2 regions of the Brevibacillus choshinensis genome follow, and region 2 is predicted to be linked to the other one. Evidence: riboswitches for the same ligand, from Rfam matches in the RefSeq annotation. Region 2 holds a riboswitch; the other holds the start of a gene.
The links. Region 2 has a riboswitch for S-adenosylmethionine ahead of JNE38_RS19675 (aminotransferase class I/II-fold pyridoxal phosphate-dependent enzyme). Riboswitches for the same ligand answer to the same signal wherever they lie in the genome.
Positions count from the first base shown of each region.

Region 1 (6,906 bases), 1.8 Mb from region 2:
ACCGTAGCTCTTAAGGATCGGAAACGCTTGGGTGTAATAGCTCTCGTAACCGTCGTCAAACGTAATCAATACTGCATTTTCAGTAGAAAGATCGCCACTTTCCATAAATCGTGCAAATTCATCCAGTGAGATCGGATGCAATCCATTTTCATGTAAAAAGGATATTTGCGCGGCAAACTGTTCAGGCGTGATCGAATAGCGCTGATCCGAACGCTCCGCAACATGATGATACGCTAAAACAACCACGAAATCTCTATACCATTGTTTCGGTATTATCGTTGCTTTTTTTAAGGGCGTGACGTTTGGCTCAGCATTCTGCTCTGCGCTTATGCTCTTAGACGTATCAACATGGGGAAAAGGTTGCACTTCCGGGACATTTCTTTTTTCTTCCTGTCCCCTTCCCATGATGCCTGCCGTCATAATAATCAATAAAAAGGTAACAAACACAATTAGGAAGAGCCTCTTGTTCGGCAAAAAAACCCCTCCTTACTTCCCCATAAGAAGATTCGACATAGTCCTACAAAATCCTTTGTATGCCAATCCCCAATAAATGGGCGGAGAACTGATCAAAAAAAGAGCCTAGCATGGTAACTAGGCTCTTTCGTCGGCTACTTCTTATTTCGCCAATGTTGCAGCGTCTTGTTTCAGTGCATCCGCTTTGTCTGTTTGCTCCCAAGGAACATTCAGGTCGTTACGGCCAAAGTGACCGTAAGCTGCTGTTTGCTTGTAAATCGGACGACGCAGGTCCAGTTGCTTGATGATACCAGCAGGACGCAGGTCGAAGTGCTTGCGAACCAGTTTCACGAGATCTTCCTCGGAAACAGTTCCTGTGCCAAATGTATCGACTGCGATGGAAACAGGTTGTGCTACCCCAATTGCATAAGCCACTTGGACTTCGCATTTGTCAGCCAGACCAGCTGCCACGATGTTTTTCGCTACATAACGAGCTGCGTAAGCACCGGAACGGTCCACTTTGGTCGGATCTTTACCGGAGAACGCACCGCCGCCATGACGTGCATAACCGCCGTAGGTATCTACGATGATTTTGCGGCCAGTCAAACCAGCATCCCCTTGTGGTCCGCCGATAACGAAACGGCCAGTTGGGTTGATGAAGTACTTGGTGTCTGCATCCAGCAGTTCTGCTGGAACAACAGGCTTGATTACGTGCTCGACAAGGTCTTTTTTGATTTGCTCGAGAGTAGTCTCAGGAGCATGTTGGGTAGAAATGACGATGGTGTCGATACGAACTGGTTTGTCGCCATCGTATTCAACCGTTACTTGTGTCTTACCATCCGGGCGCAGGTAGGACAGCGTGTCGTTTTTGCGCACTTCAGTCAGACGGCGAGCCAATTGGTGAGCCATGCTGATTGGCAATGGCATCAGCTCAGGTGTTTCGTTGCAAGCAAAACCAAACATCAGACCTTGGTCACCAGCGCCGATCGCTTCGATCTCAGCGTCAGTCATTTGGCCTTCGCGCGCTTCCAGAGCCTGGTCTACACCCAGCGCAATGTCAGCGGATTGTTCGCCGATTGCAGTGATGACACCGCAAGTGTCTGCGTCAAAGCCAAACTTTGCACGATCGTAGCCGATGCCGCGAATGGTTTCGCGAACCAGCTTTTGGATATCTACGTAAGTGTTGGTGGTGATTTCACCAGCAACCAGTACGAGACCCGTAGTTACGGATGTTTCGCAAGCGACACGCGCGTTTGGATCTTTGGACAGAATGGCATCAAGAATGGAATCGGAAATTTGGTCACAAATTTTATCCGGATGTCCTTCGGTTACGGATTCAGATGTGAACAGACGACGACCTTTTTGCAAAGCCATGAGAAAATTACCTCCTTTGACCTCATACAAATAGTGTGGTAGCCGAGTCAGGATTTTATCGACGTAAACGCAATAAAAAAACCTTTTCCAACAAGTCGGAGGAAAAGGTTTGAGCGCTTTTTGCTTCCTTCATCCTCTTATCGGCCAGAACAGATGTCCGTTCTGCTGGTTAGCACCGCTCTAGTCGGTTGCCGGGCTTCATGGGGCCAGTCCCTCCGCCTGCTCTGGATAAGAGTATCCATTACGGATTATAGAATAATTGTTTTTTTCTATGGTGTCAATAGACTTTTACCGCAGCTCATACTTTCCGCGAACCATGATGTGGGAAACGCCGTCGTAATTGGACGCAAGCCGCAAGCCGCGGTTATCGGAGCGTGCGATCAGCAGCAGGTGATTCGTGCCTACGACCGCTCCTCCTTTGAGGTCTACGCCAGCTGTCAGGTCTGTCAGGCCGTCGCCTTTGTTGCCCGCTACTGCTTGTACTTTCCCCGTGCGGACAATAAATTCAGTGCCTTCAAACCCGTACAGTGTCTGTCCAGGATTTACCTCCACGACCGTCAGCGTGCTCCCACCGCCGCCAGCTGCCTGAATTTGCTGATCCACATAACTTTTGGTTACGACCGGATCATCTACAGACCCCGGTACGCCGCCTACTCCATCTGCCATGGCCTGAGAGGCAAACAGTGCCGTACCTCCGATCGCTGCTGCAAGCAAGCCCTTTGTGACTGGTTTCATCAATGATTACCTCCCCAGATGTCGCTATTAGAATTTATAAGCCTTCGTAATCAGTACTACGACCTCTGCCCGCGTGGCGATTCCTTGCGGTTTGAACGTTGCACCGTAGCCGTTCAGCCAATTTCTCGAAGTGAGTGCTTCGATCGCCGGAGAAGCCCAGTGAGTCGTCGGTACATCCCGATAGCTGGACGTGCTGCGCTTGTACAACAACACATTATGCGCCCGCGCAATCATAGAGGCCATCTCGGCGCGTGTAATCGGCTGATCTGGTTTCATTTGCTTGTTCGGGTAGCCTTTCATAATCCCGACCTGATAAGCGATCCCCATGCTGTTGTAAGCCCAGTGCTTCTTGGACAAATCGCGGAAGGTCGTTTTGCCGGTATAGGATGAAGCTACCGGAAGTCCATCTGACCGCATCGCCTGGATGAGCATGGTGGCAAATTGTGCGCGAGTTACCGCTTGGTTGGGCTTGAATGTCGCATCGCTAAAGCCTTTGATAATGCCACGATTGCTCAGACGAACAATCTCCGAACGCGCCCAGTGAGTGGAAATATCGCGGTATCCGCCAACCAACATTTGCTGATTCACTGTCAACCGATACGAATCATATTTAAAGGGAACTCCACTATTCAGACGGATGTAATACTTCCCAGGTTTCAGACGAAGCCCTAAAATTTCCTTGCCCTGATCGGACAATTCCGCTACCTCATTGGTCGAAGCCAAGGCGTAGTTGAAGTTATTCCCATTGTACAAGGCGATTCTCACACCGGATGAGACCGGAACAAAAGGAGCTCGAACATAAACGTATGATTCCGTACTGACAGTAAATTGGAACCAGTCAGAATCGGTGGCGGTCGGCAAAGTTCCGGTCATGACGGTCCCGCCGGCTAACTGGGATGCCTGACGATATGTATCATTAGGCTCGTTCACATCTTTTTTCACAGGTGTAAAGCTGAGGTCCAAGCGGTATTCCCCATTCACCGAGTTTTGCTCATACTCGCTGATCCGCAAGAAATACTTGCCGGGCGAAACTTCTTTTTGGGCCCGCTCTGTCGGGTCATCACGATCCCCGTTGTCATATAGCGGATCCCATATCGTGCTTTTTCCCTGGTCCTGTTTTCCGATCGCCAGAACAGGGTCCATACGCTTGTTATCCGGCGTCACGGTCACATCCAGATGTCCGTATTCACGGACGTAATAGGAAAACCAGTCCTGGTCTCCATCGGTATGGAAGCTGCCGTTTACACTGATCTGATTGCCTACAAGCGGCCTGGCGGTGCCCATCGTGTCATTCGGTTCATTGCGGTCCGGGTTGATGCTGAACTTGCTGGTAAGCACGTAGGAAAAGGCATTCACGCCCCCGTTTCGCACCAGCCTGATGTCCATGCGCCCAGCCTTTGCCGGTACCGTAATCGTGTCCCCGTTCCCGATGTAATGAGTGACTGGTGTTCGATTTTCCGAATAGAAGGTAGCCGCCATAGGAGAAGATACAGTTGAGTTCACGGATGCTGTGAGACTGACTCTTCCATCGTACGGCACGTCCATTTTGAACCAGTCCGTCGTGTCATTCGGTCCCAGGTTGCCACGGATCTGCGACTCGATCGGAAAAGCCTTGGCCCGGGACTGAGTGTTGTTGGGCTCCAGAAAATCGTTGGACATGGGAGACATGACTGCTTTTTCCACATTCAACAAGCCATAGCCGGTCCGTCTGTCCCATCCAGTCTCCCCCAAATTGGTGGCCGTCTGATACAGCAGCTGCCGCACATCAATGGGCTTCAGCTTGGGGTATCTGGCCATGATCAATGCAGCAGCGCCCGCGACCTGTGGAGCAGCTGCCGACGTCCCGCTAAACGAGCCGTATTTGCCACCCAGCTTGGTGGTAAACACATTCAAGCCTGGAGCCATCAAATTCAACTCCGGCCCCGAATTCGACTCATAAATCGGATCGTTGTTGCTCTTCACACCCCCGACAGCAATCACGGTAGGATAGGCTGCCGGATAAGCCACCCGGTTCCCTTCGTTCCCACTCGCCGCCACTAGCACGGCTCCACTCGCCTCTGCCCGATTGATCGCGTTGGTCAGTGCTCTGGAATAGGACATGCTGCTGACGGACATGAGGATGACTTTGGCCCCTCGATCCAGCGCCGTGTTGATTCCTTTGGCAACAAGGTCGAGATCGGCGACAGCCTTGCTGTCCAGTACCTTGATCGGCAATACTTTGGCATTCCAGAGGACACCCGAGACTCCCATCCCGTTGTTCCCCTTGGCAGCCAGCACACCGATGACTTCCGTTCCATGCCCGTTGTCATCCTGAGCGGATCGCGCTGACGGCACCAGATTGATTCCCGGCAGCAGATTGCCTTTCAAATCAGGATGATTGTAGTCAGCTCCTGTATCCAGCACGGCAATGGTAATCGCGGTATTGCTGGTCACTGTTTTCCATGCCCGGTCTGCCTTGATCTGGTATAAATGCTGCTGGTTGTCGATGTAGTCATCGTTGGTAGCGTCCGCGGCCATCGTCGGATTGACATCAGCGATGGTCAGCGCGGTGCCTACGGCTAGTGCAAATGCTGCTCGAATCCATTTCTTCATGAAAAACAGTCCTTCCTTCTCTCCCCTGCCGGTATCGTGCAGTCTAAAAGGAATTCAGGTAAATTGACTTCTTTATCTTAGCATAGCGGAACAAAAGGGGGACTTGCAAGCTCGGAAATCCAATATTTGGAATGTTCAAGCGCTAAAAAGACCCTTTTCACCGTGGGCAAAAAGGGTCTCTTCATTATTGCAACAAACCTTTGTTGTTCTCCACTTCATGGTTGGCAGAAGGTTGCTTTTTACTTTGACGCGCTTTTGGGATGACGGCGGTAAGCTTGGTCATATCCACGTTATCTTGCTTGATGGAGGAAGCGGGAACTTCAAATGCCCACACTCGGTTGCTCTGGGCCTCTACCTTCATGTTTTGCAACGTATATTGCATACGTGCCACGGTATTCCCTTCTTCATCGTTGACGATGATCGGTACTTCCGTAAATTCCAAGCGTTTTTCCAGTCCGTTGCGGAAAGCTACCACGACACGGATTCCGTTATCCGCACCCGCGGTAATATCGAGCACTTGCAGATCGACCTGACCAGACGCGACTGGAGCCTGCTCTGCCTGCTTCATGTATTTCTCGGTTTCGGCTTTGGAAAGACCTTGATTCACTTCCGGGATGATCTCTTTTGGCGCTGCCGGCTTTTGATAGGTCAGAAACATGGGAACTTCTTGTTCCGGAAGCTTGCTGAATTCGTTCCAGCGAAACATGAACTCAAAAGGACGGCTGCACAAATCGCCAATCGGACCTGACGGAATCAAGTCAAAGGTCTTTCTCGCAACCACTTCGCCCTCTTCGGTCATCAGCGTCAGAGGAAGCTTTTGCAAAAGCACGCTGCGATCGGTCGCATTGCGAATGTAAGTGAGCACGACGTATCCTTCGTCCGTCACTTGCGTAAAGAACGGTACGATCCCAATCTCATCACGAACGACTGGGGGCAGCTCGTCATGGATATATTGCAGCAGCTCGGTTTCAGCTTCATCTAAACTATTATCCCAAGGACCATTCATCACCAGGTCCAGCTCGTTGGATGCAATTCGCGTAGAGGATTGCTCAGGATTTTCGATCCCGGATACCCCCAGATAAAATTCCTTGTGCAGATGCTCATGAATGTCTTCACGAACTTGCTCCAAGCTTTCCTTTGACCCAAACCAATTTTCCAATAACCAACTCATATGTCAACCTCCTCAACCCTACAATAGAAGTATCTATCCATGTGCTTTTACTCTACATCCAGCACCCATCTGCGCAGGTTGGCATTTGGTTTTTTTACTGAATTCGGCGGGAATACGATAATCCAAGGACGGCTGTAGCCAGGTTTGACGCGCACGGTACTCGCATCGACAGAACCTGCCGCCACCACATCTCCATCCGTATCCGAGATCGTAAGCTTCAACTTGTCCGGATGATACATCTGTTTCATGCCGTTGCGAAACAGCATGCCCGCTACCAATTTTCCATCCTTCGTCATGCCGATATCAAAACCGGTCACTTGCACCGTCTCTGCTGGAATAGGCGGCAACGAGTTTGTCAGCGCCTCCAGTCGATCTTTTTGTCGCTCTGTCATGCGCTTTTCCATTTCTGGATCAAGCTCGAGATGATTCGGCCATACGTGAGAAGATTTCCCTGCCTTCATGACCACTTTCCAACGTTTAAAGGTGAAGTTGTCATGCAGGAAGGTTTCTTCTGGGAAGAGCATTTCCCACGGACGACTCGATCGAGGCGGTATGGCTCCCAAATCGGACAGATCGACGTT
Region 1 covers NZ_CP069127.1:5,694,596-5,701,501, forward strand. The annotation lists gene JNE38_RS28455 (polysaccharide deacetylase family protein) at 1-246, opposite strand, end outside; gene metK (methionine adenosyltransferase) at 616-1,827, opposite strand; SAM riboswitch class I at 1,962-2,062, opposite strand; gene JNE38_RS28465 (hypothetical protein) at 2,116-2,562, opposite strand; gene JNE38_RS28470 (S8 family peptidase) at 2,590-5,154, opposite strand; gene JNE38_RS28475 (SLAP domain-containing protein) at 5,339-6,325, opposite strand; gene JNE38_RS28480 (SLAP domain-containing protein) at 6,373-6,906, opposite strand, start outside.
Region 1: it holds a riboswitch for S-adenosylmethionine, as region 2 does, so the genes downstream of both, metK (methionine adenosyltransferase) here and JNE38_RS19675 (aminotransferase class I/II-fold pyridoxal phosphate-dependent enzyme) in region 2, are expected to answer to the same signal.

Region 2 (6,906 bases):
GAATAAGGGTGTTAAGCTGTTCGTTACAACACTGGATGGCAAAAAGCAAGAAGTGAAGCCAAATGACAAAGGGGAATACTCCCTGAAGCTGTCTATCAAGCAGGGTTCTTTCGATGCGCAAGCGGTTCGCCTCGAGCTGTATGTAGATGACAAGCTGGTCAAACAGGCTGACATGACGGAAAGCATCAAAAAGGCCATCACAGAGGCAATGGAGAACCAAGCGAACAAAGACGAAGACGATGATAAAAAAGACAAGAAAGATAAAAAAGACAAAAAAGTAAAAGAGAAGCACGTACCAAACGGGAACGCGTACGGATATTGGAAAAAGCAAGGGGAGTGGAATCAACACGGCCAAGATGATGACGACGACAATGACCGTGATGACCACGACGAGGACGAAGACAACTAAGGATCGTTACGGCTGATTATAGGGCTGCACGTAATCCACGAGCTCCTTTATGTAGTCTCCAATGATCGGTATGGATAAAAATTGAGTTAAAAGCGAACCAAGCAAGGCAAGCACGAGAGCAGTCCCAATAGTAAGGCCCAGACCCCGGGCAAGACCTGCGAGGAAATTAATCCAGAGCAGCTTGCGCGGGGCTGTGTAATTTTGCACGATATCGGCTAAACGAATATCTTCCATGAACATGGCGATTTTATCCATGCGTTCATTGAGCTTGCGGACTTCTTCGATTTCTTTCATCAACTGCTCCATTTGGACCAACAGGCGGTCAGTAGGGGACACACGACAAACCTCCGTTTCGGATCAAGTTTATCTCTATTACCCAGTTTAGGGAAAAAAGAAATGAGAAGCAAGGAACCGGAAGCGTTGCCTATCGCCCAGCAGGGGGGTACAATATACGTACAAATCGTACTCGAGGAGGCATCGGAATGGCAGAAACCGTTTCCCAATCCCTGTCGGAAGAATTGTTTGAGCTTTTGCAGAAAGAGCGCTTTGTTACCCTGGGAACGATCGATCATGAATCGGGCTCTCCAGCGCTCAGTTCCTTGTCGTGGACGTATGCGGCAACCGTTGATACCATTCGTTTTGCTGTCGATAATCGCTCGCGGATTCTGGCCAATATTGCCAAGGAGCCGCAGGTGGTATTGCATCTGATCGGTGCGGGTTCGTCCTTTGCCATCAACGGTCGTGCCGCGGTAAAAACAGAGCGGCTGGAGGGTGTGCCGCTGAAGCTGGCGATGGTCGAAATCAAGATCGAAGCGGTCCGGGACATCATGTTTTACGGCTCCCGCATTTCCGTTGAGCCGCAGTATGAAAAAACGTACGACAAGAATGCAGCGGCCAAGCTCGACAATCAAGTGATGGAAGCCTTGAGAAACGCAAATTGATGCGGATGTCTTCCCAGTGGAAAATCTTGTTGACAAGGCAGTGATCCATCCATTAGTATTAGGATCAATCAAATTGAATAGCAATCTTCTTATCCAGAGAGGCGGAGGGACTGGCCCGATGATGCCCGGCAACCAATCACCTGTACGGTTTACGTTACAGGGAGATAATGGTGCTAATTCCTGCAGAGTTATCAAACTCTGAAAGATGAGAAGGTCTTGCTTACGGCGACGTAAACAAAGCCTTCTTTCAGACGAAAGGGGGCTTTTTTCATGCCCCTCGTACACTATGGAGGGAGAGAAATCAGATGCATTTGGAGACGAAACTAGTTCAGGCGGGCGTGGGAAAAGACGAAACAACAGGGGCCGTTAACTTTCCGGTCTACTACTCAACAGCTTATCGCCATCCTACTTTGGGGGAAAGCACAGGATTTGATTACACTCGGACTGCGAATCCGACGCGCACGGTCTTGGAAGAGACGATCGCGAGCGCGGAAGCGGGGGACGGAGGGTTCGCGTGTGCGTCAGGCATGGCTGCTATCCATACGGTCATGGGGCTGTTTTCCCAAGGAGATCATCTGATTGTCTCACTGGACCTGTACGGGGGAACCTACCGGCTGTTCGAGCAGGTATTGTCCCGTTATGGACTTTCGTTTAGCTATGTCGATCTGCGTGATCTGGAATTGGTGGAGCAGGCAGTGAAGCCACAGACCAAAGCCATACTCGTGGAGACTCCGACGAATCCGCTGATCCAAATTACCGACATCGCCGGCGTGGCGAAGATCGCAAAGAGTCATGGCCTGCTGACGATTGTAGACAATACCTTCATGACCCCGTATTGTCAACGCCCACTTGAGCTCGGAGCAGATATCGTCCTGCACAGCGCCACCAAATATCTGGGTGGACATAATGACGTGCTTGCCGGTTTGATCGTGACAAAAGGACAAGAGTTATCGGAAAAAATCCGTTTTTTGCACAATTCGATCGGGGCCGTATTGGGGCCGCAAGACTGCTGGCTTCTCTTGCGCGGGATGAAGACGCTGGCACTGCGCATGGAGCGCCATCAAGCGAATGCATTTGCTGTCGCAGCCAAGCTGCGTGAGCATCCTGCTGTAACAGAAGTCTTTTACCCGGGCCTGTCTGAGCACCCAGGTCATGATATTCAGCAAAAGCAATCGAATGGTTACAGCGGGATGGTTTCCTTCCGTGTACGATCAGCTGATCAAGTAAAGCCTTTCCTGAAAAACCTGCGCATCGTTTCGTTTGCGGAAAGTCTGGGTGGCGTAGAATCGCTGTGTACATACCCGGCGACGCAGACACACGCCGATATCCCGGCTGAGATTCGGGAGTACGTAGGTGTCTGTGACCGGCTGCTCCGCCTCTCCGTAGGGATTGAACATCCAGACGACCTCATCGCGGATTTGTGCGAGGCGTTGGATGCGAGCCTGACGGTTGGAGGGAATGTGCGATGAATTTTGCTACAAAAGTGCTGCATGGAACATCGTGCTTTGATTCGGTCACAGGCGCGTCGTCCGTTCCGATCTATCAGGCGTCCACCTTTCATCAGGCTGATTTGGACCGCCCGACTACGTTTGATTACGCCAGATCCGGAAACCCTACCCGTCAAGCCTTGGAGGACGCCATTGCCGGATTGGAGGGGGGAGAGCGCGGTTTCGCTTTTGCATCCGGCATGGCAGCGATCTCCAGCGTGTTCATGCTTTTCTCGGCGGGGGATCATGTAGTCGTGGCAGAGGACGTGTACGGAGGGACATTCCGCTTCTTGACGAGAGTATTGTCTCGGATGGGGATTACCGTGACGTTTGTAGACGCGACCAAACTGGAAGAAGTCAGGGCGGCCATTCAGCCATCGACACGTGGTATTTATCTGGAGACACCTTCAAACCCTACTTTGAAAGTGACAGATCTCGCAGCAGTCTGTCAAATCGGAAAAGAGCATGATTTGTTGGTCATTGTGGACAATACATTCTTGACGCCATATTACCAGCGTCCCTTGGAATTGGGTGCCGATATCGTGATCCATAGCGCCACGAAGTTCATTGGGGGACACAGTGACGTCGTGGCAGGGCTGGCGGTAACCAAAGATGCGGCTTTGGGGGAGCAGCTCTACTTTATCCAAAATGGGATGGGGGCCATCTTAGGTGTACAGGACTGCTGGCTGGTGATGCGCGGTTTGAAGACATTGAAGGCGAGGCTCGATGTCAGCACACGGACTGCCGAGAAAATCGCCAATTGGCTGAACGACCATCCTGCTGTCAGCCGTGTCTACTACACCGGATTGCCTGATCACCCAGGCCACGGAATCCAGGTAGCGCAAGCGAGCGGACATGGTGCCGTTCTGTCTTTTGATGTAGGGAGCAGAGAACGGGCCAAAGCGTTGTTTGACCGGGTAAGGCTGCCGATCGTTGCGGTAAGTCTGGGAGCGGTGGAAACCATTCTTTCCTATCCGGCTGCCATGTCCCACGCGTCTATGCCGGCAGCGGAAAGAGAGATCCGCGGGATTACGGACGGCTTGATCCGGCTATCGGCTGGACTGGAAGATGTGGATGATTTGATTCAGGACTTGCAGCAGGCTTTGGAAGCATTGCCTCCTGTAACCGTAGAAGTCCAAAATAAAAAAGAGGCATTCTCTCGGGCGTAGCTCCGGGCGAATGCCTCTTTTTCGTTTCGTTCTAATGCCAGCGCTGCCTTCTTTATGGCGCGCCGGTGCGATTCACGTTGATGCCCTGATTTCCCCGTGGCGTAGATTTGTTGCTTTTATTGATGCGCTGTTCATTTTCTTGCGAAGGTGTCTCTTCCCGTTTTCTCACATCACGCGGCAGCTGTGGCATGATACGCCCCACGATATCCGCGAGCTCCTCGGCGAAGCCGGATACAGGATGGCCTCTGCGGATGTCAGCCGTCATTTCACGGAGGCGCTGCACGATATCAGGGTCGGCTGTCACGATGGCAGTTGCGCCTTGGGGATCTTCCTTCAAGGCTTCGGCAACAGAGTATTTGATGACTCCCACTTCCGGGCGATCCAGATGTGGATCAACATTGATACCGACCACCGCCATTTTTCCGATGACGACAGCAGTCGCTCCATTTACCTTTTTTACGCGTGTTGCCAGCTGGACGAGACGATCCGCAGTCGCCTGCGAAGATTGGTTATAGGTAGGCTGCGGAGCCGTTTGCTGCACGCGTTGGGTATGCGGCACTTGTTGGTTGGGCTGCGGTGCAGCCTGGTTGGCCGGCGGTTTATTGCCTGACATGCAGGCAGTGAGCAATAAGCAGATACCAAGGCAGATGGTAGCGGTCCGTTTCACAGGCATTCTCCCTTTCCCAGCGGTTATGAGTATTTTGTCCTGTGAGCTTGTTTTCATTCTGGGAATGGTCCGTCTATCTGTGTCTGGCTCGACATAAACTGTAGTACATCACGTCGCCGCACCAGAGCATCCCTCCAAAAAATGCATAGCTTATATAAGAAGGGTAATAGGAGGCGAGATTTTGAAGAAAATCTACGTACTGGACACCAACGTACTCCTGCAAGATCCACGGGCGATGTTTTCCTTCGCCGACAACGAAATTGTCATACCGGCAGTGGTGTTGGAAGAAATCGATTCCAAAAAGCGGTACATGGATGAAATCGGTCGCAATGCTCGGTACGTATCGCGACTGTTTGACAGCTTTAGAGAGCTTGGGCATCTTCATACGGGAATTACGCTGGAAACGGGTGGGTTATTCCGGGTGGAGCTGAACCATTCATCTCTTCATCAGCTGCAAAAGCAGTTCACGGAAATGACCAATGACAACCGGATTCTAGCTGTTGCTTTAAACCTGCAGGAAGAAGAAAATTTATCCGACCAGCCTCGGCCAGTCATTCTGGTCAGCAAAGATGCCCTGATGCGTGTGAAAGCAGATGCCCTCAATCTGACAGCCGAGGATTTTTTGTCAGATCGGGTCGTTGGTGAATTTTCCAGCATTTACACGGGGTATCAGAAGATGATGGTCGCCTCCGAAATCATCAAGTCGTATTACGCCACGAGAAAGCTGCATTTGGCTACCTGTTTTCCAAAGTATCGCTTCTACCCTCATCAATTTCTTGTATTGAAGGATGAGATCAACCCATCCATATCGGCCATCGGAAAGGTCGATCCGGATGGCAAGACGTTAGAGATGCTTATTTCTGATGACGACCCGATATGGGGGATACGAGCCCGGAACGTTCAGCAAAGGATGGCGACAGAACTGCTGCTTCGCGATGATATTCCGCTGGTCACCATGACTGGCAAGGCCGGAACGGGAAAAACCCTGCTGGCTCTCGCAGCAGGATTACTGCAAATTGAAGATCTGCAAAAATACAAAAAGCTTTTGGTAGCAAGGCCTATCGTTCCACTCGGAAAAGACATCGGCTACCTGCCCGGCGAAAAGGAAGAAAAACTGAGGCCGTGGATGCAGCCGATTTACGATAATCTGGAATATTTGTTCAACACAAAACGTCCTGGAGATTTGGATAAGATTTTGGCTGGCATGGGGAGCCTCCAAGTGGAAGCGCTGACCTACATTCGCGGGCGTTCCATTCCTGGGCAGTTTATCATCATAGACGAGGCGCAGAACTTGACGAAGCATGAAGTGAAAACGATTCTGACCCGTGTAGGCGACGGATCCAAAATCGTATTGATGGGTGACCCGGAGCAAATTGACCATCCGTACCTGGATGAGAGCAATAACGGACTGACGTATGTGGTTGAGCTCTTCAAAGATCAGAAGCTGGCTGGGCATATCAAGCTGGAAAAAGGAGAACGAAGCGTACTGGCACAGCTGGCTGCAGATATTTTATAAAACGGTGTATAGCTTCAAAGGGAGCGGACATAATAAGTTTTGTCGAGCCCGATGATTCATGGTAAGACGGCGCAAAGCCTTGCAGGAGGCGAAGATCCGTGGATACACATGAACAAGCAGTCGGCGAAAGTCGGATTGGTGGAACCCAAATTCTTTAGGTAACGAAAGTCTCTGTAATGGAGGTTGAAGTGCCAAAGAGAATAATCGGTAAAACCCCATAAGCAATTGGGCTCGACAAGGACCGTTCCCTTCTTGGGAACGGTTTTCTCTATATACGCGGAAAAGCCCGGTGGGACGCACCGGGCTGATTTTTGATGGATCGAACAGCTTACTTGCTGGCAGATATGAATTTGTTGAGTGTGGCAAGCGCATTCATATGCATGCCTTCATGGAAGAGGGTAAATGCAAACATCTCTCCAAAGGTGTGCATCGTTCCTTTATTGCCGAGCTGGAAAGGCTGAGGGAGCTTTTCGTCCAAACGATCTGCAAACGTTTCCTTGATGCGGGCCTTTTGCTCCTCCAATTGGGCAGCCAAAGTTGCCAGCGAAGGAATATCTCCTTCCCAGTTCGCAGGCTTGGTACCTGGAGAAAACAGGGCAGGATAGGATGCTGGCAAGTGAGGACAGCTTGGGCCGTACATGAAGAAATCCTGAGTCATCAGAATGTGTCCAAAGTTCCAGCGAATGTTGTTGCTGAGACCTTCAGGAATGATGTCTG
Region 2 covers NZ_CP069127.1:3,909,985-3,916,890, reverse strand. The annotation lists gene JNE38_RS19690 (hypothetical protein) at 1-409, shown strand, start outside; gene JNE38_RS19685 (DUF5665 domain-containing protein) at 416-715, opposite strand; gene JNE38_RS19680 (pyridoxamine 5'-phosphate oxidase family protein) at 892-1,350, shown strand; SAM riboswitch class I at 1,437-1,562, shown strand; gene JNE38_RS19675 (aminotransferase class I/II-fold pyridoxal phosphate-dependent enzyme) at 1,656-2,819, shown strand; gene JNE38_RS19670 (trans-sulfuration enzyme family protein) at 2,816-4,006, shown strand; gene JNE38_RS19665 (YhcN/YlaJ family sporulation lipoprotein) at 4,059-4,679, opposite strand; gene JNE38_RS19660 (PhoH family protein) at 4,855-6,189, shown strand; gene JNE38_RS19655 (DinB family protein) at 6,518-6,906, opposite strand, start outside.